4 regions of the Methylocaldum sp. GT1TLB genome follow, and region 1 is predicted to be linked to each of the others. Evidence: riboswitches for the same ligand, from Rfam matches in the RefSeq annotation. Region 1 holds a riboswitch; each other region holds the start of a gene.

Evidence for each region. Region 1 has a riboswitch for cyclic di-GMP ahead of ACR2R1_RS04710 (hypothetical protein). Riboswitches for the same ligand answer to the same signal wherever they lie in the genome.
Region 2: it holds a riboswitch for cyclic di-GMP, as region 1 does, so the genes downstream of both, ACR2R1_RS18615 (VPLPA-CTERM sorting domain-containing protein) here and ACR2R1_RS04710 (hypothetical protein) in region 1, are expected to answer to the same signal.
Region 3: it holds a riboswitch for cyclic di-GMP, as region 1 does, so the genes downstream of both, ACR2R1_RS20885 (zinc-dependent metalloprotease family protein) here and ACR2R1_RS04710 (hypothetical protein) in region 1, are expected to answer to the same signal.
Region 4: it holds a riboswitch for cyclic di-GMP, as region 1 does, so the genes downstream of both, pepA (flocculation-associated PEP-CTERM protein PepA) here and ACR2R1_RS04710 (hypothetical protein) in region 1, are expected to answer to the same signal.

What each region holds. Positions count from the first base shown of each region.
Region 1 is NZ_CP194898.1:1,104,758-1,112,096, reverse strand. Features, by position in the region: gene ACR2R1_RS04730 (DUF3570 domain-containing protein) at 1-1,012, shown strand, start outside; gene ACR2R1_RS04725 (FAD:protein FMN transferase) at 1,275-2,228, shown strand; gene ACR2R1_RS04720 (VPLPA-CTERM sorting domain-containing protein) at 2,864-3,724, shown strand; gene ACR2R1_RS04715 (hypothetical protein) at 3,721-3,849, shown strand; cyclic di-GMP riboswitch class I at 4,115-4,200, shown strand; gene ACR2R1_RS04710 (hypothetical protein) at 4,313-5,221, shown strand; cyclic di-GMP riboswitch class I at 5,508-5,596, shown strand; gene ACR2R1_RS04705 (hypothetical protein) at 5,711-6,607, shown strand; gene ACR2R1_RS04700 (hypothetical protein) at 6,971-7,339, shown strand, end outside.
Region 2 is NZ_CP194898.1:4,205,195-4,212,533, reverse strand. Features, by position in the region: gene ACR2R1_RS18620 (hypothetical protein) at 1-899, opposite strand, end outside; gene ACR2R1_RS18615 (VPLPA-CTERM sorting domain-containing protein) at 931-1,701, opposite strand; cyclic di-GMP riboswitch class I at 1,862-1,939, opposite strand; gene ACR2R1_RS18610 (transglutaminase-like cysteine peptidase) at 3,070-3,678, shown strand; gene ACR2R1_RS18605 (bifunctional diguanylate cyclase/phosphodiesterase) at 3,675-5,582, shown strand; gene ACR2R1_RS18600 (VPLPA-CTERM sorting domain-containing protein) at 7,205-7,339, shown strand, end outside.
Region 3 is NZ_CP194898.1:4,726,001-4,733,339, forward strand. Features, by position in the region: gene ACR2R1_RS20865 (septal ring lytic transglycosylase RlpA family protein) at 1-441, opposite strand, end outside; gene ACR2R1_RS20870 ((2Fe-2S) ferredoxin domain-containing protein) at 603-980, opposite strand; gene ACR2R1_RS20875 (transposase) at 1,300-2,256, opposite strand; gene ACR2R1_RS20880 (cistern family PEP-CTERM protein) at 2,428-3,144, shown strand; gene ACR2R1_RS20885 (zinc-dependent metalloprotease family protein) at 3,291-5,138, opposite strand; cyclic di-GMP riboswitch class I at 5,225-5,312, opposite strand; gene ACR2R1_RS20890 (M12 family metallo-peptidase) at 6,505-7,339, opposite strand, start outside.
Region 4 is NZ_CP194898.1:1,555,977-1,563,315, forward strand. Features, by position in the region: gene ACR2R1_RS06770 (ExeM/NucH family extracellular endonuclease) at 1-623, shown strand, start outside; gene ACR2R1_RS06775 (hypothetical protein) at 684-1,292, shown strand; gene ACR2R1_RS06780 (IS110 family transposase) at 1,594-2,550, shown strand; cyclic di-GMP riboswitch class I at 3,337-3,417, shown strand; gene pepA (flocculation-associated PEP-CTERM protein PepA) at 3,516-4,382, shown strand; gene ACR2R1_RS06790 (glycerophosphodiester phosphodiesterase family protein) at 5,020-6,267, opposite strand; gene ACR2R1_RS06795 (3-hydroxyacyl-ACP dehydratase FabZ family protein) at 6,654-7,256, opposite strand; gene ACR2R1_RS06800 (Acg family FMN-binding oxidoreductase) at 7,284-7,339, opposite strand, start outside.

The DNA.
Region 1 (7,339 bases):
ACCCGGCTCATTCTCGGGCGGCCACCACGAACACGGCTCGCACCATCACGGACATAACATGCCCGCCGGCATCATGTTCGGCCATATGATGGACCGGGCCGACAGCCTAATGGCGGGCTATCGCTACATGTACAGCAATCAGGCTGGCGGCATGCTGCACGGTACCAACAGGGTCGGCAGTCAAACGCTGATCGGCAGCGCCTGCGGCGACTCGGGATGTCTCTCCCGGCCGAAGGACATGACCATGCACATGCATATGCTGGACATCATGTATGCGCCGACCGACTGGCTGAACCTGATGCTGATGCCCCAGCTCGTCGACATGGAGATGGAGTCAAAGCCGTTGCCGGGGGCTCCGGAAGACGACGAGCATGGAGGCGGGCACAGCAGCGACGGTTTCGGCGATACCTTGATGGTGGCATTGGTCAAGCTGTTCGACGTGTCCGGGCACCGCCTCAATCTGGGACTGGGGGTTAGCGCGCCCACGGGCGATGTCGACATGACCGTGGATGGCGGGGCTACGGAGGGCGGCGAATTACAGGATTACGGTATGCAGCTCGGTAGCGGCACCTGGGATTTCAAACCCAGCCTGACCTATACCGGACAGGCGGACAAGTGGTTCTGGGGCGCGCAGGTAAGCGGCACCAAGCGGCTCGAAGGCAGAAACAAGTCGGGTTATGCCCTGGGCGACGTATTTCAGACCACCGCCTGGGGCGGCTACAGCCTGACGAACTGGCTGTCGGCTTCGGTGCGCGGCGTTTACACCGTTCAAGGTTCTATCCGTGGCGAATTCAACCGCGAGCATTCGACCACCGCGCCGGTGGACTTCCCGTCCAACTACGGCGGACGCTATTGGGATGTGGGGCTGGGTCTCAATCTTTCAGTACCCAGCGGCGATTTCGCCGGCCACAATCTCAGCGTCGAGTGGTTGCAACCGGTGTCGGACGATGTCAACGGTTATCAGCTGGAGCGTACCGGGACACTGGCCGTTACCTGGAATTATGCGTTTTGATGGGCCGGGTTGGTTTCGGGATCGATTTACGGCCTGTGGGAGCGGGCTTTAGCCCGCGATAGTTCGTAGGTCGGCAATCCGTTGCCGACAAACCCCTGTGCCAAGCTGGGGCGTCGGGAAAGGATTCCCGACCTACTACTCTGTGTTATAGCAACTATGTGGGCTCGGCACACTGGTTCCCAAGCAAGAGCTTGGGAACCAGCGGTAGTAGCGTATAGGATGTGCTGACGAAGGAAGCGCATCACTTAGCAACCCTTCCGGAATGGCCTTGAATTCGAACGACCTGAAGTATTTCCGTTTTGCCTTCAAGGCAATGGGTACCCCATGCGAAATCCAGCTGTTTGCCGAGAGTCACTCGGAGGCCAAGCGGGTATCGGATGCAGCCATGGGCGATGTGCGTCGCTTGGAAGCGCGCTATTCGCGCTATCGCAACGACAGCCTGCTGTCCGCCATCAACAGGGTCGCCGCCGAGGGTGGCCAGGTTGCGGTGGATGACGAAACGGCGGGTTTGCTGAATTATGCGGCGACCTGTTACGAACAGAGCGACGGGCTTTTCGACATCACCTCCGGCATCTTGCGGCGTGCCTGGCGCTTCGAACAAGGCAAATTGCCGGACGACGCGCAAGTGCGCGGTCTGCTCGAGCGGGTCGGCTGGCACAAGCTGAGGTGGGAACCGCCGGTGCTCGAATTTCCGGTAGCCGGCATGGAGCTCGATTTCGGCGGCATCGTCAAGGAGTATGCCGTCGACAGGGCCGCGGCGCTGTGCCGGAACGCGGGCGTTCGACACGGCGTGATCAATCTGGGCGGCGACATCAAGTTGATCGGCTCGCGGGCGGACGGTAGTCCGTGGCGAGTCGGAATTTCTCATCCGCGCCAAGAAGGCTCGATGATCAAGACCCTGGCGTTGCGCGAAGGCGCGGTCGCGAGCAGCGGGGACTACGAGCGCTGCATCGTCGTGGACGGTATCCGATACGGTCATGTGCTGAATCCCAAAACCGGCTGGCCGGTGCGCCATCTCGCCGCCGTCAGCGTGGTGGGGGACTTTTGCGTGGTCGCCGGCAGCGCTTCGACCATCGCCATGCTCAAGGAGGAAAACGGTCCGGCCTGGCTGGACGCCATGGGCTTGCCGCATCTCTGGATCGACGTCGAGGGCAACGTGGGCGGCTCTCTGGCGGAATCGGCAGCTTATTCCAAATCGCGTTCAATCCGGAATTGATTTTCGTAGGGTGGGTGAGGCCGCAAGGCCGTAACCCACCGAGCGGCCTCGGACCTGTCCTGAGCCAAGTCGAAGGGTCGGTGGGTTACGCTGAGCCGAGGGGCTATCCCACCATCGATGGGTTTCGCTTCGCTCTACCCATCCTACGATGAATGTTCATTCGCATGCCGAATGGAATTATTCGTAGGTCGGCAATCCTTTGCCGACTTCGCTTGGCTGTCAACCCGTTACGTCGGGAAAGGATTCCCGACGTAACGAGGCCGCGTCATTGCAATCGGCTCCCCCCTCGCCCGACTTCATCCTCATGCGCGATATGCCGCTGAATGCTGGGGCATATACCTCATTTCCCGGATTCGCGCCTGCTTGTAAAGCCATGGAAGCACCGTAGTGCCGGGATTTGGACACTGGCACGACACTTGTTAAGTATGGGTTGCGCTTAGCTTGCACTTCTTACTCCATTCGGCATGCGAATGAACGTTGCCTAGGGTAGGGTACGGCCACCCTACGAAAATCAATTCCGGATTGGAAGCGATTTGGAATTACACCGTTTTGCGGCGCGGACGGCTGAAGCGAAGGGGTATGAGCAATGCGGGTTAACGGCGTCGTATCTCAACTTCCAACTTGCAGGGATTCATATGAAACAAACCAGATTGGCCAGGGCGATCGCAATGGCGGTTGCCGGCTCGGCCCTTTCTTTAGGGGTTGTTGCCGAGGCATCGGCACACACGATGTACAACACCTATAACGCCGGAACGCCCTATACCGATGCGGGAACCGACGGCTGGGTCTATGGCGGTATAAACAATCCGACCTATCCGACGGTATCGCCGGGTTGGGTCGGAACCGCCAGCCCTACGACGCTGCCGTTCGGCTACACTGGTTATTCGACGCTGAATTGGGCCGCCGAACTCCATAACGCGGGTGATTCGCTCGAAATTTCCAGAGCCGATGCGCAAGCGAGATATGGCGTTGCAGCGGATATCGATACTGCCAGGGGCGCCTGGATCGACACGGAGGCAACCCCGCAAGGCTGGTCGCACGCCACCGATATCGGGTTGTTGAGGTCGCACAGCGATGCTTATGTCACGCTGAATCTCTCCGGCGTCAATTCGGAAATCGCCAACTTCGGGATTACGGTATTTACCGGCATGGACACGGGAACCGGGTATCAGAACCATCAGGCATGGAACAGCCCGCTTCAAGGCTTAGATTTCACCGCGAGCGACCCGTTCGGTACCACCGGCGTAAGCTATTTGACCCACGATTCAACCGTCGACGGGGTCAACGGTCTGACCTTCCTGGCGGAGGCCGGTCAGATTTATTCCATTTATCTGGGCGGTAGCGGCGGAGCCTTTTGGAATCAGAACAAAGACTCTTACGTGCTGAACATCACGTCTTCTCCGGTTCCGATACCGGCCGCCATTTGGCTGTTCGGCAGTGCTTTGGCCGGGATGGGATTCGTCGGGCGGCACAGACACAAGGCCGTCGCCGCATGATGCGGGACAAGGCGGTCGAGCTTGCCTTCGAGGCTGGGCGCACCATGTGGCATGCGCCGGTGTCGGCGATATCCGGCCGTTTCATCGCCTCGGCCTCAGCCGATCGCCGCTTTGAAACGGTGTAGTGAAAGAGCTGGCTGACTGACCCTCCGGATGATTTGGGTCGCCACATGCTGGAATACCCGCACGAAAAACGTGGGATATCCCGCAGCTTCCGTTAGGTTCGTCATAGAAATAGCGCTATATCAACGGTTTACCTCAGGCGCGCTTATTGCTCTTGGGGTAACGGCCGGTTCGACCGAATTCCGGTTCGAACGCGCTTTGTGCTACGGAAAACCCGAAAACCATTGCCGGGGAAGGGGAGCGTAGACCGTAGCGGGGCGGAGTCCCTTTTGCACCTGCCACTCCCGCCGCGAGGCGGGTTCGGAAAGCCACGGGTCTTGTGAGTTTGATCCCAAGACGGCCGGGCCGCCTCCCTCGGTGATGGGGAGATCGGAGCGCCTTCCGCTTTTGACGGGAGCGCTGCGGACATCGCTGCCTATGTGAAAACAAAGACCAACTCCATAGAACAGCACGAGGTAATTTCCTATGTCCAAAAACAAAAACAAACTGACCAAAGCGGTGGCCATGGCCCTCGCCGGTACCGTCTTGTCCGTAGGCGCCGTTTCCGGCGCCCAGGCGCATACGATGTACAACACCTTCACCACCACTGAGCTGTCCGCCACCGACGGCTGGAACTATGGGGGTATAGGCAATCCGACCTATCCGACGGTATCGCCGGGTTGGGTCGGAACCGCCAGTGCCACCACGCTACCTTTCGGCTATGCCGGTACGTCTCATCTGAACTGGGCGGCCGAGCTTCACTCCGCGGGCAACACGCTCGAAATCTCGAAAGCAGATGCAGTAACGCGTTACGGCTTCGCCGCGGAAATCGATACCGGCGCCGGGGCCTGGCAGGACGCAGGCGTCAATGGCAGCGGAGTTCCGACGGCCAACGGGCCGACCGGCTGGAGACATCAGACCGATATTGGCTTGATCAAGGCCGAAGAAACTATGTGGGTAACACTGAATCCCGTGGTGGTTACGGGAACCGGCTACGACATTCAGAACTTTGGCATCACCGTCTTCACCGGCATGGACTCCGGTACCGGCAGTTACTCTCATCACGGCTCCTGGAACTGCCCCGGATGCACACCCGCGAAACCTTACGAAGCCGATAACCCGTTCGGCACCGTAGGACTGAGCTACTTGACTCACGATGGCACCGTCGACGGTGTAGACGGTTTGACCTTTCTGGCCCTGGCCGGTCAGGTTTATTCCATCTACCTGGGCGGCGCCGGCGTGGGGAACTGGAGTCAGAACATCGCGGAGTACAGCTTGAATATCAGCACCGCACCGGTCCCGGTCCCCGCGGCGGTTTGGCTGTTCGGCAGCGCCCTCGCGAGTTTGGTCACGCTGGGACAGCGCCGCAAGAACGTCATGGCCGTTCCCGCCTGAAACAAGACCTCGACGTATGTACACGCCTTCCTTTCCGCGCTCTAAGCGGGGAACTTTTGTGTGGAATCACCCATGAGACTGCGTGATTTGCCACGTCGGCGGCGTTTGCATGCGATTTATCTGTTTGATTAGCAATGATTATTTAGTGGCATATTTATTGTTTCAGCAAAGGCCGGGTCCGCCGCTTAGGGGGCTCGTAAAAAGACGCGATACACACGGATTCGCAAGGAATCGGCTGGCAGGGATCGCCCGAGGGATCTTTGTCGGGATGGACCGCCGTTAGGTCTGTCCGAATCGCCACACCCGCCGCGAGGCGGGGCCGGAAAGCTTCGGGTCTCGATGCTATGGAGTATTCGAGACGGCCGAGCCGCCTCCTAATGTGATGGGGAGGACCGCGGCGCAGCTCCATTGGGTACGGTGAAGCGCCGCGGACATCACTGTTAACGAGCTTTTGGACGACCACTAACAGTGACGAGGACGAATCATAGTATGAAAACCACGGCAACAATACTGGCCCTCGCGGGAATGCTCGGGGGAACATTGGTCGCTGCGCCCGAGGCGCACGCGCACGCCACGTTCAACATCGCCGGTTACGGCGACGGCACCGGCGGCAGCATCAACGGCGCCGACGGAATGCCGGGCACCGACGCGAGCGGCGTTTGGACCAACGGCGGTGTCGGCTATACCGGGAGTCTGCCCGTCATGTGGTATGCGGGCATGCACAGCGCGGCGCCGGCCGGCCGCACCATCGAGACCGGCACGCCCACATCCACCAACGGCAGCAGCCTGCAGCGGCAGATTGCCAACTATAACAACAATAACGATCCCGACCTTCCCACGGATCGAATGCTGCGGGTCGGCGGCCTTTCCTGGTCCGATCCCGACAACGGCGGACAGGGTTGGGGCCATGGAGCGGACTTCGGCCTGATCCATTGGTCCTGCGGCGGCAGCGCCCAGGGCTGCGTGGATGCCGGAGTATCGCAATTCAAAATCACTCTGGCGGACGACCTTGCCGACGGCGGCGCCAACCTCAAACTCGGCTACGCGCTTTATGGCGGCTGGGATACCGGTGCCGGCGCTTCTAGGCACGATACCTTCTTTACCGATCCGACCCCGGTAAACAATCCGCTGGGCTCCGACGATCTCACCCTGCTCGGTTGGGGCGTGGCATCCTCGGTCGGCGAGACCTTGTCGCAGGTATTCGACCTCGACACCACTTATGGGGGCGAATACACGATCATCATAGGTGCCTTGGGCGGCGTAGCCGGCAATTATCAATTGACAGTCCAGCCGGTTCCGATTCCCGCTGCCGTATGGCTGTTCGGCAGTGCCTTGGTTGGCGTATTTACCATCGGCCGCCGGACTTCGAAACCGACTCCGGCATAACTTGGCAACCAGAGAGGCAAGAGTGCCCGGGTGGAACGATCTCCCGGGCTCATCCGATCGATCTGGCCATAGAGCATTGATATGTCCCGGCTCATCCGAACACGGCAGACGCGTGCTCAAAGCGATGCCGGAGGCCTTGGGGTTGATGACCGGTTTCGGCGGGTGCCGTAACCATTCGTTTAACAATAATTTCAACGTAGTGACAGGGCCGTCCAATGCGGGCGGTGTCCGACACCTCCTCGCGACCAAGGTTTCGCAACGGCCGAGCAAGGCTCAGCGGTTCGCGCGTTGGTCGTCCATAGGAGTGGGATCGCCGTCTGTATAGCTACGTTCTTCCAATAAATCCGATCCTGGTACGAGTCCGTGAATAAAAATACGTTTCCACTTTTGGCGGCGCTGGCGCTCATGCTTGGGGGTACGGTCGCCTACCTGCTGCTTACCGATACCGAAGTTTCCAAGTCGGAGCTGGTCACAGGCCACGGCGATGTCGAAACCCTGAAGAACGCGTACAGCCGCTGGAAAACCGCTTATGAAGCTGACGGCGGCGATCGTTTTCTGACCATCCCGCTCGGTTATTCGAAAGCCTTATCCGGAGAATTCAGCCGGGCGCAGGGACGCATGCGGCTCGACCTGCTGGAGGGATGGGTGACGGTCGAAGTCAGCGGACTCGATGCGGGAGGCTACGAGGTTTGGCTGGTCGATAATAAAACCGGCTGGCACAAGGCGGGCGGA
Region 2 (7,339 bases), 2.1 Mb from region 1:
TGCGCCTGCGTGCCAGAACCGTCGACGCGGCGGCAGATGGCCACCTTGTTGTCGGTCAGATTCATGCCGCCGGAATAATTGTCGAAAAAGTTGACGGACGCCGCGCCGATCTGAACCTTGAACCGGTTCCAGTTCTGCACCTTGCCGGCCAGCAGCGAAGCCACTTGCTCGGAGCTGAGGCTGGGCATGCAATCGGGATTGCTGTCATCCCCCAGCGCGCAACCGGCGGGGATCCGGCCCTGGTCCATCTGCGCGTCCTGCAGGGCGGTATAAAGAGACAGCGTTACCGGAATGCCGAACACCAGGCCCGCGGCCGGGGTCACGTCCAGCAAGCTCGAAACCTGGGCGGTCGTGACATCCGGCTGCTTCACGCCGTCCTCCCTGGGCGCGTTGACCCCGCGGAACAGATCCGGGTTGACGTCGCTTACGCCGAGATCCGACTCGTGCAGAATGGTGTCGCCCGCGCTGCTGACTCGGCAGCGGTAGAAGCTGTCGGGCGCGGTCTTGGTGCAGTTGCCGTTGTTGATCTCCATGTGCGTGATCGCCTGATCGAGAATCAGCGGCGTTACGCCCTGCGCCGAGCCGCCCTGAGAACGCTTGTGGAACAACACGTTCGGATTTACGGTGCCGAGGCCGGTCACCTTGGTGGAGTCGAGCCGGCAGAAATAAGCCGAGTGCTGCGCTCCCGGCTTGGACGCGTTGGCGTTGTCGCGGTAGATATCCAGAGATCCGGCCACGCAGAGTTCGGAAAAGAGCGCTTCCACGCCCTTGTCCTGTGCGGTGGCGCCGGATGCCCAGATTTCGATATCCACGGCCGCGCCGGGAGCGAGAGCGAAGGCTTCGCCGGCGCCGAGCAGCGCCGTTGCCGCCATGGCGACAGACAAACGATTGACTTTCATCGAATTTTCTCCGTTAAGGATATTTGGGAGATTACGCTTTCTGGCCGCGGCGGCTGACCAGGGTCAAGCCGGCCAGAGCGGAGCCAAGCAGATAGATCGCCGCGGGAACCGGTACCGGAGAGGAGCCGGCCGGGCCGAATTCCAGGGTGCCGTTGCTCGACAGCAGCCAGCGCCCGGCAATCTGATTGACGATGCCGTCGCTGTCGTCGCCGGTGTTATTGGTCACGTGGAAGAAAAGGGTTGCCAGGTCGACGCCGCCGGCGGTGGAGGCGAACACGCTGGGAGCGGCGCCCATCAGCGGACCCCAGTTGCCGTCGTCCCAGGACTGCGGCAGCCCGTTATCCACGACGCCCGACACGTTGTCGCCCAGCGCGGTGTTCAGTTTGCTGATATAGCCCTGAATGTTGGTAATCGTGGATAAAACATTACCGAAACCGCCGTTGAACGAAGACCCGGTAGCCAGAATACCCCATTGATCGATATTGGCACCGCCCTCGTCGAGGGTGTACACGGCGGCGATGTTGTACTGCAGGTCTGCCTTGCCGGCAAAGCCGGCATAATTGGCGTCAGCACCCAGATTGACGCTGAACGCCCAGTTCGAACCGGCGTTCAGCACGTCAGTGAGTGAAACGTCGAGATCGCGGAAGTAGGTGCGACCCAGGCCGCCGTTCGCGCTGGGATCGAAAATCGACACGAACAATTCGCCCACGTTCGGATACTGCCCATCGCTAATCGACGCTTCTGCGCCGGTGGCGCCCAAAGCCAATAGCACGCCGGCGGTAATCGCTTTCAGTTTGTTCATTTCCATGCCTTGTTTAAAATTGCGGTTGAAAATACCTTGCAGACGTCTTCTCAAGGTTTATCTGCAGGGCCGTTTTCGCCGGTCGCTTTTCGGCGACCGGCTTTTTTGTGCCGTTTTTCAGGCACCGAAAACAAAAAAGCCGGGCTGCCATCAACGTTGGTGTGGCAACCCGGCTATCTTGCAATCAAGACCCGTGGCTTTCCGGCCCCGCCTCGCGACGAGTGTGGCTTTGTCCTAGCAACCCTCCTGGACCGGGCTCCTGCTCCCCGGCCGCAACTGAACCGCACTGCGGTTTTCTTCCGTCCCTTTGAAGGCGAGACAGACTTTAATGTCGCTTTTTTACAACCAAGTTAAGTTTGTGTGACACCGATGAAATTTTTTGAAAAAACTCAACGCACGGCTCCCGCGCATCAACTAAGTCTTTGTTTTGGATTACATTTGCGTGCTGTGTTTTTTTTTCAAAACTTTAAGTCGCAGATGATTGCAAGCTGCCCCGGCTGTAGCTTTTTCGCTGAACGACTTTACGGATTCGCAACATGAAGGCGGGGGAATCGAGGAAGGGCACCGCCGGACCTGACTTCTTCCGAGCGCCTTGCCCGGTGTATCAGGTGGTAGGTCGGCAATCCTTTGCCGACAAATCCCGTCGGGAAGGGTCGCGATTAACGCGACCGTTTGCGATTGGAAGGGGCCGATTAAAGGCCCGTTTGCGATTGGAAGGGTGGCTCCGGCGCTCCCGGAGACACCGTTTGCGATTGGAAGGGATTCCCGACCTACTCCGCGGTTCGGTGCCAGCCGGCCTGCAACCGATTGATCCGGCATGCCTCCGTCGTTAGGCTGGTTCCCGAACTCCCGTTTGGGAACCGACGTTGAGAAGCTCCCGCTTCTCGATTCGAATGATGTTTCGAGAAGCTCGAGCTGCTCGGGTATAGCTCCCAGGCGGAAGCTTGGGAGCCAGCGAAAATCCATACCGGAATGGCGGTCCGCTGACCTGTATAGCAGCGACCGTTTGCCATCAAGCGCTGACGCTTAGCCGGGCCTGCATCCGGACGCCTTCGTCGGCAAAGGATTGCCGAGCTACGGCCGCTCGTTTCGGCCTACATTTAGAGCCTATCCCAGTAGGTTTCAAAAACCCTTCGACTCGGCTCTGGGCGAACGGCCTACTGAGATAGGCACTTAGAGGTACGGGGCGGCTTCCCAAGCCACGCCGCTACACTTCAGTGAAAAACGCTGAAGCACCGGGTTATGAGGTGGCGAAATTTCGCCGAGATGGGGCAAGATACGCTTCCTTCAAATCACCCCCCTTAGCTCTTGAAACGCTTATTGATATGGAGCGCCGCTTTTGCGGTCCTTGCCGTGGCGGGCGTCGAAATGGACCTGCTCCCCAATGCACGAACCTTGGAACTGGTCGGCCAGCGCTATGGCCTGGCGGCCGTCGAACGTCTGTCGGCGTGGCGCGACCTGGTTCTGCATCTGGGCAGTGCCGGCGAACAAGAGAAGCTGGCGCGAGTCAACGATTTCTTCAACCGCCTGCCCAATATCTCCGACCCTGACCAATGGGCGCGCCGCGACTACTGGGCGACTCCGGTGGAACTCCTGGCCGCCAACGGCGGCGACTGCGAGGATTTCGCCCTGGCCAAATATTTCACCCTTCGAGCGGCAGGAGTGGCTCCCGACCGATTGCGGGTCACTTATGTCCGGGTCTGGCGGCCACAGCTGAGCCGCATGGAGCCGCACATGGTCCTGGCCTACTATCCCGCCCCGGCATCCGAACCGCTGATTTTGGACAATCTGATCGGCGATATCCGGCCGGCCGCCGCGCGGACCGATCTAGCGCCGACCATGAGCTTCAATGCGGAGGGGTTGTGGTCGGCCAAGCAGCGCGGGCAGCATGGCAAACTGGGTGAAGCGTCCGACATACGCCACTGGAACGATCTGTTGGCGCGCATGCACCACGAAAAGACGGGAGCGATTCGATGACGACGATGAGCCTGAAAACCCTGCTGGTCCTGCTGCTCGGTCTGCTGTTTCTGCTGCTGGGGCTGGCTCTTTTCGCCACCGGCCTGGTGAATACCCACGGCTTTCTGCAACGCCAGTTGCACGCTCATGCGCAAGAAACGGCAACCACTCTGGCGCTGGAACTATCGCCCGCGCTGGCGAGCAACGACACCGCGGCGGTGGCCAATGCGGTGGACGCTCTCTACGATAGCGGCTACTACCGGCGTATCGCCGTGATCCGCCCCAACGGCGAATCCGTCGTGGAGCGGGAACTCCCCTTGAAAGTGGACGGCGCTCCCGAGTGGTTCATCAGCCGCGTGCCGTTCGACGCTCCCGCGGGTCGGGCCGAATCGATGGCCGGCTGGAAACTTTCAGCCGTGGTCGACGTGGCCAGCCATCCCGGTTTCGGATATAGCCAACTTTGGCAGATGACCTGGTCCATCCTGGGCTGGACTCTGGGTTTCTGGCTGATCTCCGCGCTGCTGTCGGTATGGCTGCTGCAAAAGGCATTACGTCCGCTGGACCGGCTGGAAAATCTGGCGCTTCGCATCGGCGAAGGCAAGTTCGAGCCTTTGGCGGAGCTGCCCCGTATTCGCGAACTGCATCATATCGGCTCGGCGTTCAACCGTATGTCGGAAGCGGTGCGGCGCATGCTGAACGCGAAGATGGAAACCATCGAGAAACTACAGCGGGATCTCCACCACGACCGGCAAACCGGTCTTTTCAATCGCGCGTATTTTCTCGCATCGCTGGACGCGGCCCTGGCAATATCCGGAACGCAGCACGCCATTGCCATCCTTCAGCTCACCGGACTGGCGGAATGCAATCGCCGATTCGGACGCGATACGGGAGATCTTGTCGTCAAATTTCTCGCCGATGTTGTGGAAGCTGTCGCCGAAAAGACGCACGGCTCGGCGGCGCGAATCGACGGCGCGCAGTTTGCCGTGCTGTTGGAGCACGCCGATGCCGATTGCCTGAACGATCTGACCCATCACCTCGCCCAATCGACGGTCATGGCTTTGCTCGAGACCGGAATCGCTTCGTCCTGCACCGTCCATATCGGGGCGGCCCTCTCTTCCGGCGATAGCAGCACGGCACTGCTCGCCCGGGCGGACGCTGCGCTGCGCGACGCGCAGATGGGGTCCAGCGGGAGCTTTCGGATTGCGGAGGCAGATCCGACGCCGGGCGGGAGCGGCCGGCTCGCATTGCTGCGGCAGGCTTTGGGCAACGGTCAAGTGGAACTGGAGCGGCAGCCGCTCATGTGCCGGAACGCTTCGGCACCCGAGCATTACGAGGTGTTCGCGCGCATCGTGACGGAAAACGGATTACGGCTTTCCGCAGGCGCCTTGGCGCACATTGCCGAGGAAACCGATCTGGCTCCGATGCTGGACAAACTTGTCGTCGCGCGCCTTCAGGAAGCGATGGCGGAAAAACCCGAAGCGGCGTGGTCCGTCAATTTGTCGGTGGCCACCATCATGCAGCCGGGATTCGCTCAATCTTTTAGACATAAAGTGCCCGCTCGATCAAATCTGGCCATAGAAGTCCCCTTGAATCGGCTGATTTTAGCCCCGCAAGCGGCCGAGTCCGTTAGCGAGCTCAGGAGAGACGGTTTTCGGTTCGTGCTGGATCGCTTCATGCCCTATCCCGGCGCACTGGCCTGGTTAAACGAATTGATGCCGGATTGGGTAAAGGTGGAAGGGGCTCTCTGCCGCCGGATATTCGATGACGCCGGCAATCAGGCCCTGCTCAAGGCGCTATGCCAATACGCACGAGAGTTGGGTATCCGCGTTGCCGCCACCGGCGTGGAACGGGAGGACGAGGCCGATCTGCTTTTTGGCCTCGGGTTCGACGCGGTGCAAGGCCGTGTGTTCGAGAAGGCGAGCTAGAACGTTTTCATACCTACTGTACGGGCACTGGCGAGTAGGTCGGGAATCCCTTCCCAATCGCAAACGGTCGCTTTAGTCGCGACCCTTCCAATCGCAAACGGCGTCTTCGGGAGCGCCGAAGCCCCCCTTCCCGACGCCGCCGTTGGGCCAACGGGTTCGTCGGCAAAGGATTGCCGACCTACGAAAGATTGAATCGATCTACCCTAGCCGAAGGCGCCAACGACGTCCGCCAAGCCTGTTTTGCCGTACGAGCGAGATGAAAACGCCCTAAGTACATTCAGGGAAGTCTTGCGGCATAGGCAACCTGCAGGACAACCCCGCCAGTCAAGCCAATCTGTCGAGATCCCGCAAATATTTGCGGAATGTACTTAGAACATTCTCCACCGTGGCTTAGCGGTGTGAATTGGGAAAGCCGCTCCGCACTCCAAAATGGCGGCCGGACTAAGTCAGTAGGTCGGGAATCCCTTCCCGACTTACTGGAGACGCTACACCAAACCGGAAAATTCGCCTGCCGGAGGGGATGTCTCTTCCCGGCGACGAACGGATCGCTTCAGACGCCTTGTAAATCCATTCAACATTCAACATTCAAGCGAACATTATCGTAGGGTGGGTTAGCGAAGCGTAACCCACCGATCCGAGGCCGTTCGGCGGGTTACGGCCTCGCGGCCTAACCCGCCCTACAAAACAATTCCTGATTGAAAGCGATTTGGAAAAATACCTGAAACGGTGCGCCTGGGGTATTTTCCTGGCGTCAGCGAATTTTACGCCCACCGTAGATTTTCATCCTATCCCATTGATTCAGCGAAACACGAGTCCTTGGCTCAGAGTTTGCAGCTGAATCCTTAGAAATCCGAATCCGACGGGAGACTTTTCACCTAAACGCGGATCGACGTCGGACTGCTATTCAGCAAGCAGCTCACGCCGCCCGTTACGAAAACACCGTATACGCCCTCTCGCATGTTCTGGTTCGCCATCGGTCCCGGAGCCGTCCGCCGGGGCCAAGAGCGACCACATTCCGAACCACCAATAGGCCGCCATCGAAATTTCTCAAAATGTCACAGACCCTTAACAAAATCTTCACAGAACTTCGATTTAATAAACAAAAACTGAAAGATTTTTTTGTCGTTGACCTTCTCGGCATGAAAGCGCCGGAAATCATCGAGCGACGCCCTGGAACCCAAAGGCATAGAAACCGTGCTGTCGGTTGAGGGTGTACGACTGAAGCGACCTGCACTGGGTGTGTGCTGGTTCCCAAACTCCCGTTTGGGAACCGACGTTGAGAAGCGGGAGCTTCTCGGGCGGGGCGCCCAAGCCGAAGCTTGGGCGCCAGCGGAGAGGCCGTTTGGGATAGGAACGGTATATCGAGGCTTGTCAGAGCATTTTGGGGGGTATCAAAGGTCGTTCGGAAACAGCCTTATCTTGGTTATCTCGCCGAATCGATAAACCAGGCAGGGATAGGTGGAATTGGAGTGTGGAAATCCGGGCATCGTCGCCCGTCATACCTCTACGCGCCTTTCGCAGACGTATAGGGTCGCCGCTTTTGTAGGACGAGAGATACGAGGGAATGTTTGGAATTCGGGTTTTTCGTTGCGTTTTAAACTGACTGTAAGGAGTCACTGCTCATGAAGACATTTATCGGTGCAATCACAGGCATTTTTATCTTTTTCAGCGGGGCTGCCGCGCAGGCCGCCCTGCTGGAAGGCCAATCGGTTTATTTCCAGTTTGCGGACGAGGACCTGGATTACTTCGGGACACCG
Region 3 (7,339 bases), 1.5 Mb from region 1:
TTTTATGCCAAGTGCTTTGGCGGCGGCATGGGACAGATCGATTAGTCTACTCGTGATGAATGGTCCACGATCATTGACGATCACCTCCACTGATCGTTTGTTTGTTAGATTGGTCACTCGCACCCGTGAAGGCAAGGGAAGTGTGCGATGCGCGGCGGTTAGTGCGTTGGGGTTGAAGCGTGATCCCATAGCTGTCCGATGCCCAGATTCCCATCCATACCAGGATGCCACTCCTTTGGCTTTATAGCCTCTGGCGCTTTTCAACGGGTAATACGTTTTTCCTTTTACCCGATACGGTTGGTTATAGCTCTGTTTTCGGGGGTGTCGCTCGGTGGTCGCAATATTTTTCTCGGATTTGAAAGGCCGATAATCCGATTGTGTGGCGCACCCCGGCAAAAGCATGGCTCCCAGCAAAAACCATCCGATCTTTGATGCCGTCATTCCAATTTGTCTCATTGTTATAGTTCTAATTTTCAAGTCCACGTCTCTATATGCTATAGAAGTTCTCGATATCGCATGGCTACCGGCATAGGCTGATTACTGCGTAGCCGGTCTGACATCGTAGGCATTGACACTCATCGGCGCCGCCAGCCTAATAGAATTTAGTCTTCAGCTTGCCGCATGGCAAACGCATACTCGGTTACCGGCTTTCCGCCGATGAGATGTTCTTGAATGATTCGCTCGAGAACTTCTGGCGTACAGGAGTGGTACCAAACGCCCTCCGGATAGACAACTGCAATCGGCCCATGACGGCACACCCGCAGACAATTGGCCTTGGTACGCTGGATTCCGGCCGAGCCGGTCAGCTTTAACTCATCCAGTCGGCGCTTTAAATATTCCCAGGATTCAAGCCCCTCTTCTTTGCGGCAACACTTTGGCTTGGTCTGATCACAGCAGAGAAAGATGTGTCGCTTGGTTGCGGAGATCGCTAGGACTTGAGCGATAGTACGCAAGTTTTTATCGATGTCGCTTTCAGTCATTCGTTTCTTGGCTTAAAGAGATCGCAAAAAAAAGCCGTCGCAGCTATTGATTTATATCACGCATCCGGTCCATGTTGCGGATACCTTGCCTGTGTGCGCGTTTTTCCGAGTGTAATTGTCAACAAAATTTACGGCCTTATGGCTTTGTTTTAATTCACAATTTTGTCAAAAACCACTGATTCATTTGACGTTAAGAGCCTGTTGGCTTCGGTTTTCATTCTGAGTGTGTCAAGAATTTTTACATATTAAGAGCAGTGCGTAACGCCAGAAGCGTGGGATGAAAATTTACATGGCCTGCGAACCGGCAAAATATGAAGGGTCAGGCTTTGTTAATTTTGTTAATGGCCAAAAGATTCATCAATCGTTTGGCTTCCGCTGCCAATTCGGATTCTTGCTTTATGCGCTCCCGTAAGCGACTGACCGCCGTGCTCAAGGTCGATATATCGCGGTTGAGGAAGTTGCCGACCTCAGTCAAGGTGGCAGCGCCGAGTTCCAATGCTAAGTACGCGATCAGCGCACGAGCCGCGGCGCCCGCTCGGCCACGGTCTGCACCGCTGATCTGATCCAAATCCATCTTGCGAGCCGCACAGACTACGCTAATGATCGATTCAAGTTTAATTTGTGCTCGTGATGCCTTATCGGACTGCCTTAGCGCATTCTCGGCGAAATATTCATCCCCGAGTATGCGCCCCTCCACAGTGCGCCTATGGAAATCTTCCCGATGACCCTCGTCCAATCCTCCCGCGATGAAACGTGCGTAACGCTCCCGTGCTGTCGCCACATCTTGAGCCAACTGGGAATAGATCCACTCTGTCGTAAGCCAGCTAACGCGATCTAGGCCGAGGTAAGCTCGATGTCCGCTCCAATGATACTCGGCAGGATCGTGGACTAAATTTGCCCGGACTGGATTGAGATGGATATAGCGAACAAGTTCGAGCAGATAAGCATCGGCATCGATCAGGATCGCCTTGAATCGGCCCTGGAACAGATGGCCGATCCGGTTTTCGCGCTTGTTGATCCACCGCGTGTAACGAAAAGCCAGGTGTTGCATGGTTTTTGAAAGCGACACATCGCCGATTTGAACCGCCAAGTGGACATGGTTCGGCATCCAGCAGTAGGCGTGAATACGGTGACCGAAACGGGAGACGCCCTCGCCAACCAATTCCTCGAAAACGTCTCTGTCCTCATCGTGAAAAAAGATAGGCTGTCCGGCATTGCCGCGGAGCATGACGTGATAGACAGCGCCGGGGATGTGGATGCGGGGTTTTCTGGCCATGAAGCTAAGCCTTATCGAAAACTACGGTAACAATAGCATGCAAACCAAATAATAAAAGCCTGACCCCAGCTCTGACATCAGATCCCCGCATATATACTCGTTGGTCTCTTTGGGGTGGCACACTTGATGCATTCGACGTTTTGTGGAGAGATACTACAACGAGAAATGACTATGAAAATTCTAAAAATTTTATTTGGCGGGCTCCTTCTTATAGGGGGAGTTGATGCTAGTGCTACGCCGGCGTTTACCTTGAATTACGACAGTCAATACGGCAGCACTGAAAATACCGGATCGAAAGCGAGCGTGGGCTTTACGTTCACCGACATTGCTCCGCCTCCTGGTGAGTTCAATTTGTTATTGGATATAGCGAATCTTACCCCCACAAACATAGGTTCGACACTTATGGGATTCGGCTTCGACCTGCCAACGGGTGTGAGTGTTGTAGCGGGAACTTATGAAGATCTATCGGGCTATTTCCCTAATCTGTTATTCAATGTGACCTTAAATCCGTATAACCAAGTCGATATCGCTATCGCGTTGAACAGTAATTTCTCGGGTGGAAGTCCGAATGGCGGGCTTACCGAAGGCTTAACTGCGCAAGTCTCGCTTGATTTCATCACAGATCCTATTTTGGATGGAGCTGGCATCACTAGCGCATTTATCAACACTTTGGATGACTGCTATGCGAGCACAAGCTGCTACGCACGTTTTCAGGAGGTTGGTTCAAATGGACAAGGTTCTGACAAAGTGCTCGGTGACATATCGGTTCCAACTACGCCTCCTCCTCCACCGCCCGATATAACCGTTCCAGAGCCGAGCGTCTTATCACTCTTGGGAGCCGGTCTGCTTGGTCTAGGCTTTAGGAATTGGAGAAGAAAAAAGGCATAGCTCTGAAAAGATCACAAAGACTTCTGATCAGGCAAACTAAAAAGCCGTCCCATTGGGACGGCTTTTTCTTTGAGGTTTGCTGAAGAATATCCGTTTTTTGGCAGAAACCTTTTCTGTCAACCCCTAGGCAATCCTGCAATTCCTTTTCATTTGTAAATCTGAATCGACGTTTGATTGGTGTTACCCGCCGCATCGGTGCCAGTCAGCGTGATCGTGTGCGTGCCCTTCGCGATGCTGCGGGTGTTCCAGTTATAAGAGATCGAGCCGCCGCTGGTTGAAGCTCGCACGGCGCCGTCGATGGCCAGCTTCAGCCCCTGCAATTTGACGTTATCGCTGCCAGTGCCGGTAATTTTTGTCGAGTTACCGACCTTCACGCCATTGGAGGGGCTGGTGATTTTAACCGTGGGCGGAGTTGTGTCGACGCTGTTAGCCGAGGTGGTCGCCGAGGCGGTATTGGAGAAGGCGGAGTTGCCGACGCTGTTGTAGGCGTAGACACGGTAAGAATAAGTGGTGCTGGCGCTGAGGCCAGTATTGGTGAAACTCGTGACGTTGCTGCCGAGCGAAGCGACTTCGCTCCAATTGACGCCATCCAGCGAGCGCTGCACCTTGAATCCGGTTTCGTCGCTAGACTTATCCGTCCACGTCAAGGCGATACTGCTGGATGATTGAGTAGTCGCCGCCAAACTTGTGGGGTCAGTCGGAACCGTGGGCGTCGTGGTGGTCGTGGTCGAGGACCGGAAACTGGCGACGGTGGCGCTGGTGCCATTCATGGAACGGGCGGTGTCCTGGTAGTTCGCCACCCCGGTCGGCTGGCCATTGTAATAAACGTTAGGATTAGAAAAGTGCGATATTCGTGGCGAACTGCAACTGTAGGACATGACATCGTGGAACACGCCGCAGATCCGGTAACCATAAGAGTAGGGGTACACGCCGGCGTAGGCGGAATTGTCCGGGTCGTGCATGTTGCCCTGATTGTGGCCCAATTCATGCGCCAGGGTATCGTTGCCGAGGCAGTTGTACTTGGAATCGTCATGCACGACGGCGAACGCATACGGAGCGAACCAGGAACCCAGGCTATTCATCACGTAGGCGATGCCGCAGTAGTTGCTTTCAGCAGTTATAAGCGCCACCTGATCGGCGCCGTACTGGTTGCGTAAGGAGTGTACCTCATCCATTTTGCCATCGCTGGTGCCGGTGACATCCGACAAGCTGGTCGACATGTTGCCCGTCTCGGTATAGCTGACTTCGGCCATGTTTACCAAGTTCAACTGCATGTCCACCTGGCTGTTCAGGTAGGCCTGATTGGCCTTGGTAACGGCGTTAATAATCTTGGCTTCTATGCCCGAGACGCCGCCAGCATTCACGCGGGCCTGAGGCGTGTAGACCACCAGCAGATCGATGACTTGGCCGGTGCTGGCGGCTGCGGTGGACGGGCTAGTCGAGGATGTCGTTGTACCGGCCAATTCACCGGCGGCATTAATATCCGGCGCGAGGGGTTCCGAATGCGGAGCGGTCTTGTTGGGATCGATCTGGCGGACGGCATGCGTTTTATTGCCGGCGTAGGCGATCTCGAACATTCTGCCGTCGTCCATCACGACGGTTCCGAACATCGCCTGCCCCCGAACGGCGAGGATCACCTCGCTGCTGCCTTCTTGCCCTTCGATATGACCGACCCAGGACAAACGGCCGTCGATGTCTTCGATACGATCGCGGATGGCGGTAACCGTGGTGTCGTTGAGCAGTTCGAGGGTGAGCGTATCGGCCTTCACCGCGTTGAAGTCGATGGCTACGCCCCGGCTGCGGCCCTTGATGGCTTTGATCTGCGCCTTGGCCTGCGTGGGCAGGGTCAGATTCGTGTCGCTGAATAAGCGCTGCGGCGGCGCCGCATGGACGACACCCACAATAGACGTTAAGGCTGCAAATACGCCAGCCAGTCCGAGGATATTTTTGCGGCGCGCAGCGGTGAACTTAGAATGCTGAGTCTTGTTGCTCACGTTGTGGTCCCCTAAGAGTCGAGTTGACGGCGATGGTCTCTGGGAACCCGCGGGGATGAGACAAACCAAAGCAACCTTTGGCTTGAGCTGGCAATCCCGCTGTCATAGGAGCCTGGCTCCCGTAGACCGGTAACTTTGCGCCACCACCTTTCGATGGTTTTGCCTTTTTCAGATCAAGCGGCATTAGGTCAGCGGCTCGATTTTTCTGTAGAAATAAGATTGGTCTAAATCTAGGGAATTTGTGTGATTGAGTCGGCAAAAAAGTGTTGTAGATTGTTTCATGTAGGCATTGATTGTTGTTTTTTATCAGTGGCCGTAATCGTTCGCCGGGTGGCTCCTCACCTTCGGATAAACGATGCATTGCTGCCCGTACCCCCCTTGGCACAGGTTAAGCGAATCGCAGCTTCTTTTGAGTTTGTAGCGTTGCTACGACACCGGAGTGGCTGACACGTCAAACGTTATCCGGTGCCATGGCGGTTTAGCACGCCGTATGCCAATCCGATGTTCGTTGGTGATCGGTCTGGCGAATCCTTGAATCTCTTGTATGCAGAGCAGGACTTGAGTCAGAAAATGACCGGTTCCATGGAGTGGCCGGGCAAAACATGTCTCCATTTGGCAACAGCCATGCGGCATGTGTCACTGGCCATTTCCAGGAAAAAACGAGAAAAACGCGTTATCCAGCGGCGATTTGTCCGATTATTCCGGCTGGCGACACTAGGAAGATCGTCTTGGAATGGCTAAGAGCGGAGCGGTTTGCAGTCCTGACTCGATTCACCCGAACTGTCATACGGGCACCCTTTGATGGATACGTATGATAGTTCGGGCTTAGAGCGTTTTTATCTCGCTCGTACGGCAAAACAGGCTTGGCCGAAGTCGTTGGCGCCTTCGGCTCGGGTGGATGGATTCAAGCATTCGTAGGTCGGCAATCCCTTCCCAATCGCAAACGGTCGCTTTGGTCGCGACCCTTCCGACGAAGACGCTCGACCGGGACATGGTGTCGGGAAGGGGGGCTTCGGCGCTCCAATCGCAAACGGTCATCCCAGGAGCGCTGGGATGACCCTTCCAATCGCAAACGGCCTGGCCGGGAGCGCCGGCCACGCCCTTCCCGAAGACGCCGTTTGCGATTGGGAGGGATTCCCGACCTACTCGCGAGTGCCCGTACAGTAGGTATGAAAATGCCCTAAGTACATTCCGCAAATATTTGCGGAATCTCGACAGATTGGCGGGGTTGTCCTGCAGGTTGCCTATGCCGCAAGACTTCCCTGAATGTACTTAGATAACGAATTTTTGCCTCAGTGGCAGATTCCAGCCGGTGCTACTCGATCAAGATCAGATAAAGCGTAACGCTACGATATTCGACATTCGATCAAATGCGGCGACCAAAGCGATATCGCCGACGCTCATTATCGGCGTCGTTGTCGGTCCTTCCCGTAACGCCATTGACAACCGACGCTGTTGCCGTTGTCACGACTTCACTGGGGCTGGACTCGGCTATGCCGTTATAGGCCGATACGCGATACGAGTACTCGCCGTTCGGGTTGAGTCCTGTGTCTGAGAAACTGGTGATGTCGGAGCCGAGTAACGCTACCTCTTCCCAGTTGACTCCATCGCGGGAGCGCTCCACTTTGAATCCCTCCTCGTTATCCGAGTTATCCATCCAGCGAAGATTGATTCCATCGTCGGATTGAGAGAAAGCTGCCAGCCTGCTTGGAGTCGCCGGAGCGGAAGCGGCCACTTTACTGGCACGCCACGCGGCAACCGTGGCTCGGGCTTTCTCCATCGACCAGGCGGTCGCCGCGGCCTTTGAGGGATTTATGTTCGGATCGATTCCTGTGGGTTTGCCGTTGTAGTAAACGCTAGGATTGGCGAAATTCGAAATGCGCGTTGCCCTGGTGCAGGCGTAAGACATAACCGTCCGGAAACCGCCGCTTTGGCACAGACGATGCCCATAAGAGTAGGAATAAATGCCGGCATAGCTGGAGTTGGCGCGGTCATGCGCGTTGCCCTGGTTATGGCCCAGTTCGTGCGCCAGAGTTTGCGCGGCGAGACAGTACGCTCTTGAGTCGTCATGCACGACAGCGAACGCATAAGGTGCAAAGGAGCTACTCAGCCGCGTCATTTGATAGGCGATACCGCAGTAATTGGCGTCGGCGGAAACCAGGGTCACTTGATCAGCACCGTATTGGTTGCGCCAGGAATGT
Region 4 (7,339 bases), 450 kb from region 1:
AGCAGGGAAACTGCAACCTGACCCGGACCAGGGCTGCCCAGGCCCTGGCCGACTGGCTGGCGGCGGATCCCACCGGGAGCGGCAACACCGATGTCCTGGTCATCGGCGATCTGAATGCCTACGCCAAGGAAGATCCCATCCGGACCCTGGAACAGAACGGCTTTACCAATCAGGTCGCGGCTTTCCTTGGCGAGGACGCATATTCCTACGTGTTCGACGGCGAAGCAGGCTATCTGGATCATGCCCTGTCCAGTTTGACGCTCACTTATCAGGTCAAGGGCGTCGCGGAATGGCACATCAACGCGGACGAGCCGATCGCGCTCGACTACAACACCGACTTCAAGACGCCGGATCAGGTCACCAGCTTCTACAGTGCCGATCCGTATCGTTCGTCGGACCACGATCCGGTCGTGGTGGAAGTGCTGGTGCCGGGCGATCTCGACAAGGACGGCGACGTCGACGTAGCGGACCAGAACCGCTTCCGCTCCGCCTTGGGCAAGTGTTCGGGCCAATCCGGCTATTTGGCGGAGGCTAACTACGACGGCGTCGGCTGCGTGACCTATGCCGACTACCAGCGCTGGTATGGCCACTACACTGCCTATCGTGTCAACGCAGGCCTTTAAACAGCGATCGGCCGCCCCGTTGCAACGAGGCGGCCCTTTACCCCTAACTGGAGATAAACGATGTTGATTTTTAAAGCCCGCCTCGCAATTGCCATTCTGGGGCTATTGGCCGTGGCCCCTTCCCACTCGGCCGTGGTGTCGCTCAATTTGGTCGGGAATGCCCCCGTGCTGGTTGGCGACAGCTTCAGTATCGATTTAACGTTGACTCAGCCCTTCGATGGGTTGGACGCTTCCGATGAATTGCTGGCGTTCGGATTCGACACGGTGCTGAACGGTACCGCCGCTCAGTTCACCGGCGTCACGTATTCGCCGTCCTTCAGCGATGACAGCGGCCTGGTCAAACTGGATTTGGCGGGATCGGCCTTCCCCGGCATTGCCAACACTCCGGCCAACCAAACGCTGACGCTGGCGACGCTCAATTTCCAGGCGTTGTACGCCGGAAATATTGATCTGGGCGTGTTGGGCAATCCGTCCGAACCCAATCAAGGATTGTTCTTCAGCCTCTCGGGGCCGCTCGCCGCCAATGCCGGTCTGTCCTTGAGCATTCAGTCCAGCGCGGTTCCCGTACCGGCCGCCTTTTGGCTGTTCGCCAGCGGGATCTCGGGGCTGGTGGTGCGGAGTGCATGCCGAAAAAGTTGTACGATCGGCGCACTCAGTCTACGAAGATAGCCGTTGGGCCAACGGGTTTGTCGGCAAAGGATTGCCGACCTTATATCTCGATTCTGGATTCCACAAGAGGCAGAATCTCCGACTGATCATCGGACCCAGACGCTGGGCAAGACGTTGCCGACCTTGGGCCTGAAGCCCGCGCCGTAGATCGTCCCCCAGCGTCCCTTCCTCGCCATAGAGTTCGAACGGTATCGTAGGGCTGCCTTGGGCAACACCCTGGATGGATAAGGCTGAACCCGGCAGGAGCGGTTTCGATCGGTCAGCACTTTGCCCCATCGTCAACGCAGACCAAGGAGACCCTATGACGTTCAGCCCCATCGGTATCGACATCGCCAAAGCCAAGTTCGACGCCGCCGCGCTACGCAACGGCAAGTACAAAACCAAGGTCTTCCAGAACACGCCCGAAGGGTTTAAGGCGTTCCTGGCCTGGCTGCAAGCCTTCCCAACGCCCCACGTATGCCTGGAGGCCACCGGCCGCTATGGTGAGGGCTTGGCCCTGTTCCTGGTCGACCACGGCCTCGCCGTCAGCGTGGTCAACCCCGCCCAAATCCACGCCTTCGGCCAAGCCGAACTGAGCCGCACCAAGACCGATAAAAGCGATGCCAAGCGCATCGCCCGCTTCTGTCTCAGCCAACGGCCGCTGCTCTGGCAGCCGCCTCCGCCGGCCGTGCGCCCATTACAAGCCTTAGTGCGTCGGCTCGAGAGCCTCCTCGAGATGCGGCAGATGGAAAAAAACCGCCTGGACGGGGCCGACCCCACCGTACGCCCCTCCATCGAAGCCGTGCTCGCCACCCTCGACGCCGAGATCGCCGCTACCCAACAACGCATCCGCGAGCACATCGACCACGATCCGGACCTCCGCCAACGGCGTGACCTGCTCGACACCATCCCCGGTTTCGGCGACGCCACCATCCCGGTGCTGCTGGCCGCCCTGGGCGACGTTCACCGCTTCGAAAACGCGCGCAGCGTCGCCGCCTTTGCGGGCCTCTCGCCCAAAGAGCACCAGTCCGGGAAGTGGAAAGGCCACACCCGCCTGTCCAAGACCGGCGATGCCTTGCTCCGCAAGGCCCTTTACATGCCGGCCATCGTCGCCCGGCGCCATAACCCACTGATCCGGGCCTTCTGCGAGCGCCTTAAAGCCCAAGGCAAGAACGGCAAACTCATCGTCGGCGCCGCCATGCGCAAGCTCCTCGTCCTGGCCTACGGCGTCCTTAAGTCCGGCCGACCGTTCGATCCCAATCATGGGCTTGCATCGTGATTTCTAAGACGGTATCTACGAATGCTTGAATCCATTCACCCGAGCCGAAGGCGCCAACGACTTCCGCCAAGCCTGTTTTGCCGTACGAGCGAGATGAAAACGCTCTAAGTCTACGAAGATAGGCTTTGATCCCAGCCGTTGCCAAAGCTAACCCGTCCCAATTCGCTCGGCTCTTCGTCTGGACGTGGGCCGGTACGGCTGGCGGAAACGTGATCAGGCTTCGAACCAAGACCTTCCCGGCGGTTTTTCTCTTCGCCAAGCCCAAACGCGGCTTGGGCTTGGCTTACGAGCACCTCGAAGTTTTTCGAGGTGCCTGACCAACGGATGCAGGCGGCCGGGGACCAAGCGGGACCTGATCCGCCGATTCGACCTGGCGTATCGGCAGAGTGCCTTCGGTCTATCGCCATCCGCTGCCGCCGCGCCGCTTCCAGCACGAATGGTTTCCCCTCGCTGGCTCATCTCATCACCTGCGCACGAAGCTCGGCCTTGAACGGCTGTCTCGGTAATTTCGCCATCTCGTTCCACCACCAATCACCGGATTTACGCGATTGATGGTGTCCACTTTTTTGAGCCTGGCTCACTGGCTCATGGAGAGGGAGACTGGACAGAATCCACCTAATCGGTCTCCGACGAGTCATTTGTCATAAATTGATTACATAGATTTAACCAATCATTAACTGACGTGTAACAGTCTCGGCTTAATTTGACCGGGTATTTCGAAAAAATGAGCAAGGAGGCTTAGGTCGGTTACCGGTCACGTCAAGCTGTAGGACCAGCTGAACGTGTTTGCCGAAGAGCCACACCCGCCGTGAGGCGGGGCCGGAAAGCCACGGGTCTCGCGTTTGTCGAGATCGCCGGGCCGCCTCCCGAGTGATGGGGAGGACCGTGGCACCGCTCACCACCTGTGGGCAGAATCACGGACATCACTGTGAGTTCAACGTCAACACAGTGAAAAGGTAATTCGGATGAAACCAAGTAAGATCATTTCGGCGCTCGCTTTGACGGGCGTCGGATTCTCAAGTACTGCCGGTGCGGCAACCTTGCCGAACTGGGTGGGTACCGCGGACTACACCGTCGTGGGCGGTTCGGCCGGCGAAGCGGTCGGTCCCTTCGATACTTACGACTTCGCGGCGGGCGACGGCGGTCTGGCATTGCTCGTACCGGACACGATCGCCAATCCCTCCCAAATTACGGTGGGAGACATCTATTCAGGCGTGTACCAGTCTTACGTCACCAACCATCAGTTGGGCACCTCCACGGTGAGCAACCCCAAACTGAACGTCTCTTACGAGTTGACCACCCAGTCGGCTTTCCAAACACAAGTCACGAACGCGCAGAATCTGGGCAACGGGCTGTGGACCATCAACTTCCAGGTGTTGAGTGGCTCGCTGGACCTGTTTTTCGACAACGCCGTCAATCGCGACGTAACCGGTGACACGGGCATCACGGACGGCACCAATATTCTTAAGGGATCGGTGACGGGCGGAACCGGGGTCGTCACGGTAAGCACCCAGTTTCCTTCCGGTCTTGGCGTAACCTCGAGCGAATTTACCTTCGTCGGAAACACCAGTTTCTATGATTCGGCGGTATACGATCCCGATACCATCGGCGGCGGCCAGTCGTTGTTCTCCCTGTTCGTCAGAAACCCCACCGCACCTCCCGCCATCTCTTCGGTCGGCGGCATACCGGTTACATCGACGAGCATTCTCTACCAGGCGGATGGATCGCTCACGCTGACGGCGGTACCGGTTCCAGCGGCCTTCTGGCTGCTCGCTAGTGCCTTGGCCGGCATGAGCGTCATCTCTCGCCGTTCCAGCAAATTGGCTGCGTGAGCCTCGCATGGCAAGCCCATTTGGTGAATGGGCGAGGATTCGGTGCAAATCTGCTTCGCTGACTGCGGAAGCAGACGGCGCGGCCGAACGTCACAACCGGGCCGGCGCTTATCCCGGTCCGGTTCCTCGAGCCGACCGCCAGCCGGAACGGCCGAGGCCAGTGCTGCAATTATCATCCTCATGACGCAGCGTCGCTAAAAGTCCGCGACAACTCTTGAGGAACTTCACCCTCGGGCTCGAACACCGCGCGCGAGCCAGTTCGGCGCCGGCGAGCCCCCTCCGGCGCAGGGCTTCCAACAAGAGCTAGCCGACACCCGTTGTTTGTCCTCGGTGGCGGCAAAGTGGGTTTGTGCTGCTTGGCGCCAGGGAGCCGCGAGATCATCGGCGGCGTCGAAGTCCGGGATGAGCCGATCCGGCGGCGCGCCACGTGCGCGAACAGTTCACGTTGTCCGGTACCATGGATCACGGCGGAATCTCCTCAAAAATTCAATGTCAGCAGTTGAATTTTAAGGGCTTTTCGATTCCGCCCACCCTCCTTTCATGAACTATGCAGGCTTGGGACCTCACGCAACAAAACCCCGCCGGAGGCTTCGATTTCTCGCTCCCGCTCGCTCGGTGATCGGGTTTACAGCGCCCCTTACAATCCCTTGCAGTTGGCGTAATAGGTCACCGTCGCGGCCCAGTCGGCGAAGACGCCACGAATACCCACATCCTTCGCCAGCACGTCGAGCACTTTCATTACGTCGCCCTCGCGTTTGATGGCGGAATCGATGGTCTGAAAATAGAACCCATTATTACCGTCGGCGAGAATTCCGGAGCGCTCCAGTGTCCAGGTGATGATATCCAGGTCCGCGGCCTTGGCGTTCCTGGCGTATTCCGAGGGCACGATGTTGCCGCCGGCGTCCAGGTCCAACAAAGCAAACGTCGGCGGCGCCACGATATTGATGCCCATGGTCTTATAGCTTGCCAAGGTGGCAGCATCGGGCAGATCGGCGACCGTTTCGGCATCGTCAAGATACACGGCCTGCTTGCCGAAGGCGGGTTCGTAGCGGACCCAATAGAGCACGTCGTCGATGTTGAAAGACTGAGGGAAGACCTTTTTCGGGGAAACGCGCGCTTCCTTATACTCGTCGATCATTTTCTGGGCGAAATCCTCCTGGGAAAAGCCGTCGAAAGGCATGGCCACGCTAGGGCTCTTCAGTTCGGGAGTCATCTTCACGCCCAGTTTCTTGAAAAGCTCGATGCTTTCCTTGTGCGTAAGCAGGGTGCCGCTGGTCGGTCCGGCATAGAGGTCCGTGCGGAAATTCGCCGTACCGCCGAGATATTCCTCCACGGTTCTAGCGCGGGGGTTTGACGCATCCATCTTGCCGCGAAGGGTTTTGAACTCGGCCAGGGTGATGTCGCTGGTGCGGCATTCCGCCGTGGCGCGCGTGAGGAGATTGCCGCTGGCATCGAAGGTGGCCGGCGAGAACGGCTTCGTGCACTTGGCGGCCAGCTCGGGGATGGCAAGGATATTCGTAGTCGTGTGAAGATCGTTCTGCGCATGACGACACACCAATTCCTTATCCTTGGTGAAGGTCACGTCGCATTCCAGAATGCCGGCGCCCATGCGGGCCGCGGCTTCGTAGGATTCCTTGGTGTGTTCGGGAAATTGCAGAGCGGCGCCGCGGTGACCGATCGAGAAATCGGTCTTTTTGAAGGGACCTTTCGCACATCTCCGAAGCTCGTTTTTGAGTTCGCCGTCTTCCATATCGTTAACCAGGAAAAACGGCCGAGGCCCCAACTGCACGCTTTGGCTATTATCGGACGCCGACGCGGTGGCGAAGAGACCGGGAAATACTGCCGTCATTGCCGCACAGGCAATCATGATCAATCGTGGACGCATCTATCACTCCTGTTGTTCTGGTTTAGTGAAGGTGGGTTGAGCCCATTCGGCCCAGTACAGACCGTACACGCCATTTGTGCCATCAATGTGACTGAACGGTTTAGGTCTCGTGACAGTTGAGCGGGTTTTCGGAGTTTCCGAGAGCGCTACAGCGGCCCTGATCATGCCGACGCCTTCCGGCGCTGGCGTGCGGATACGCGGCTCCCGAGGAGCGTTCGTTAGGTGAAGTTTGGCGGGTTGCCCAAGCGGGTTTAGTCAAGGTGGGCCGGATTGCGCTCTCTCCGTTCAGCCCATACGAGCCGCGGCAGTCGACGCGGAATCCGGACGGAAGCCATCATCCGATCCGGAGTTTCTGAACGGCAGCCGCTATTCGATGCCTCAAGCGCTTATTTCTTTTTCACTTTGGACAGCATGCCGACGATTCGGCTCTCGAAGACGATACGATCCTCGATCAATCCCTGCACGTCGTAATAGAAGATATTGCGGGCTTGATCGACGTTTTCGCACAGTATGAGCAATTGGTCGCCGGGGGCGGCGGAGCTTCGGAAGCGTGCGTTCTCGATGCGCAGAAACAGCCCGACCGCCGGTTCCGCCAACCGCCGATTCGACAAGTACAAGGCCAGTTGCGCGCCGGCTTCGAGCATGAGCGCGCCGGGCATAATGGGATGCCCGGGGAAGTGGCCGGCCACCCAAAACTCGTCTTCCCTGACTTTTTTGACCGCAAGGCCGCGACGGAAGGCGTCGTCGACCCAGGCGATGTAGTCCAGCAACAGCATTTCGCCGCGGTGGGGAATTACTTGGCTGATCATGTCACGTCCCACTTTGGGCAAGGCGACGTCAATCTCCGCGGTAGGAAATAACGTGTGCTGCGTCCGCATCGGCTCATGGGTTGCCGAGTCCAATCCCGCGTCGAGCAGTTCCCGGATACGGCTGATGAAATGACGGGTATGGATCGGAGAGTTCCGGAGAGAAAGAATCTTATCTAGCATGACACCGCCTGCTTTTGAGACTATTGATCAACGAAGTACCGATTGAAGTGACCGGCGCACGGAACGCTCCAAAGGCCTAGCCA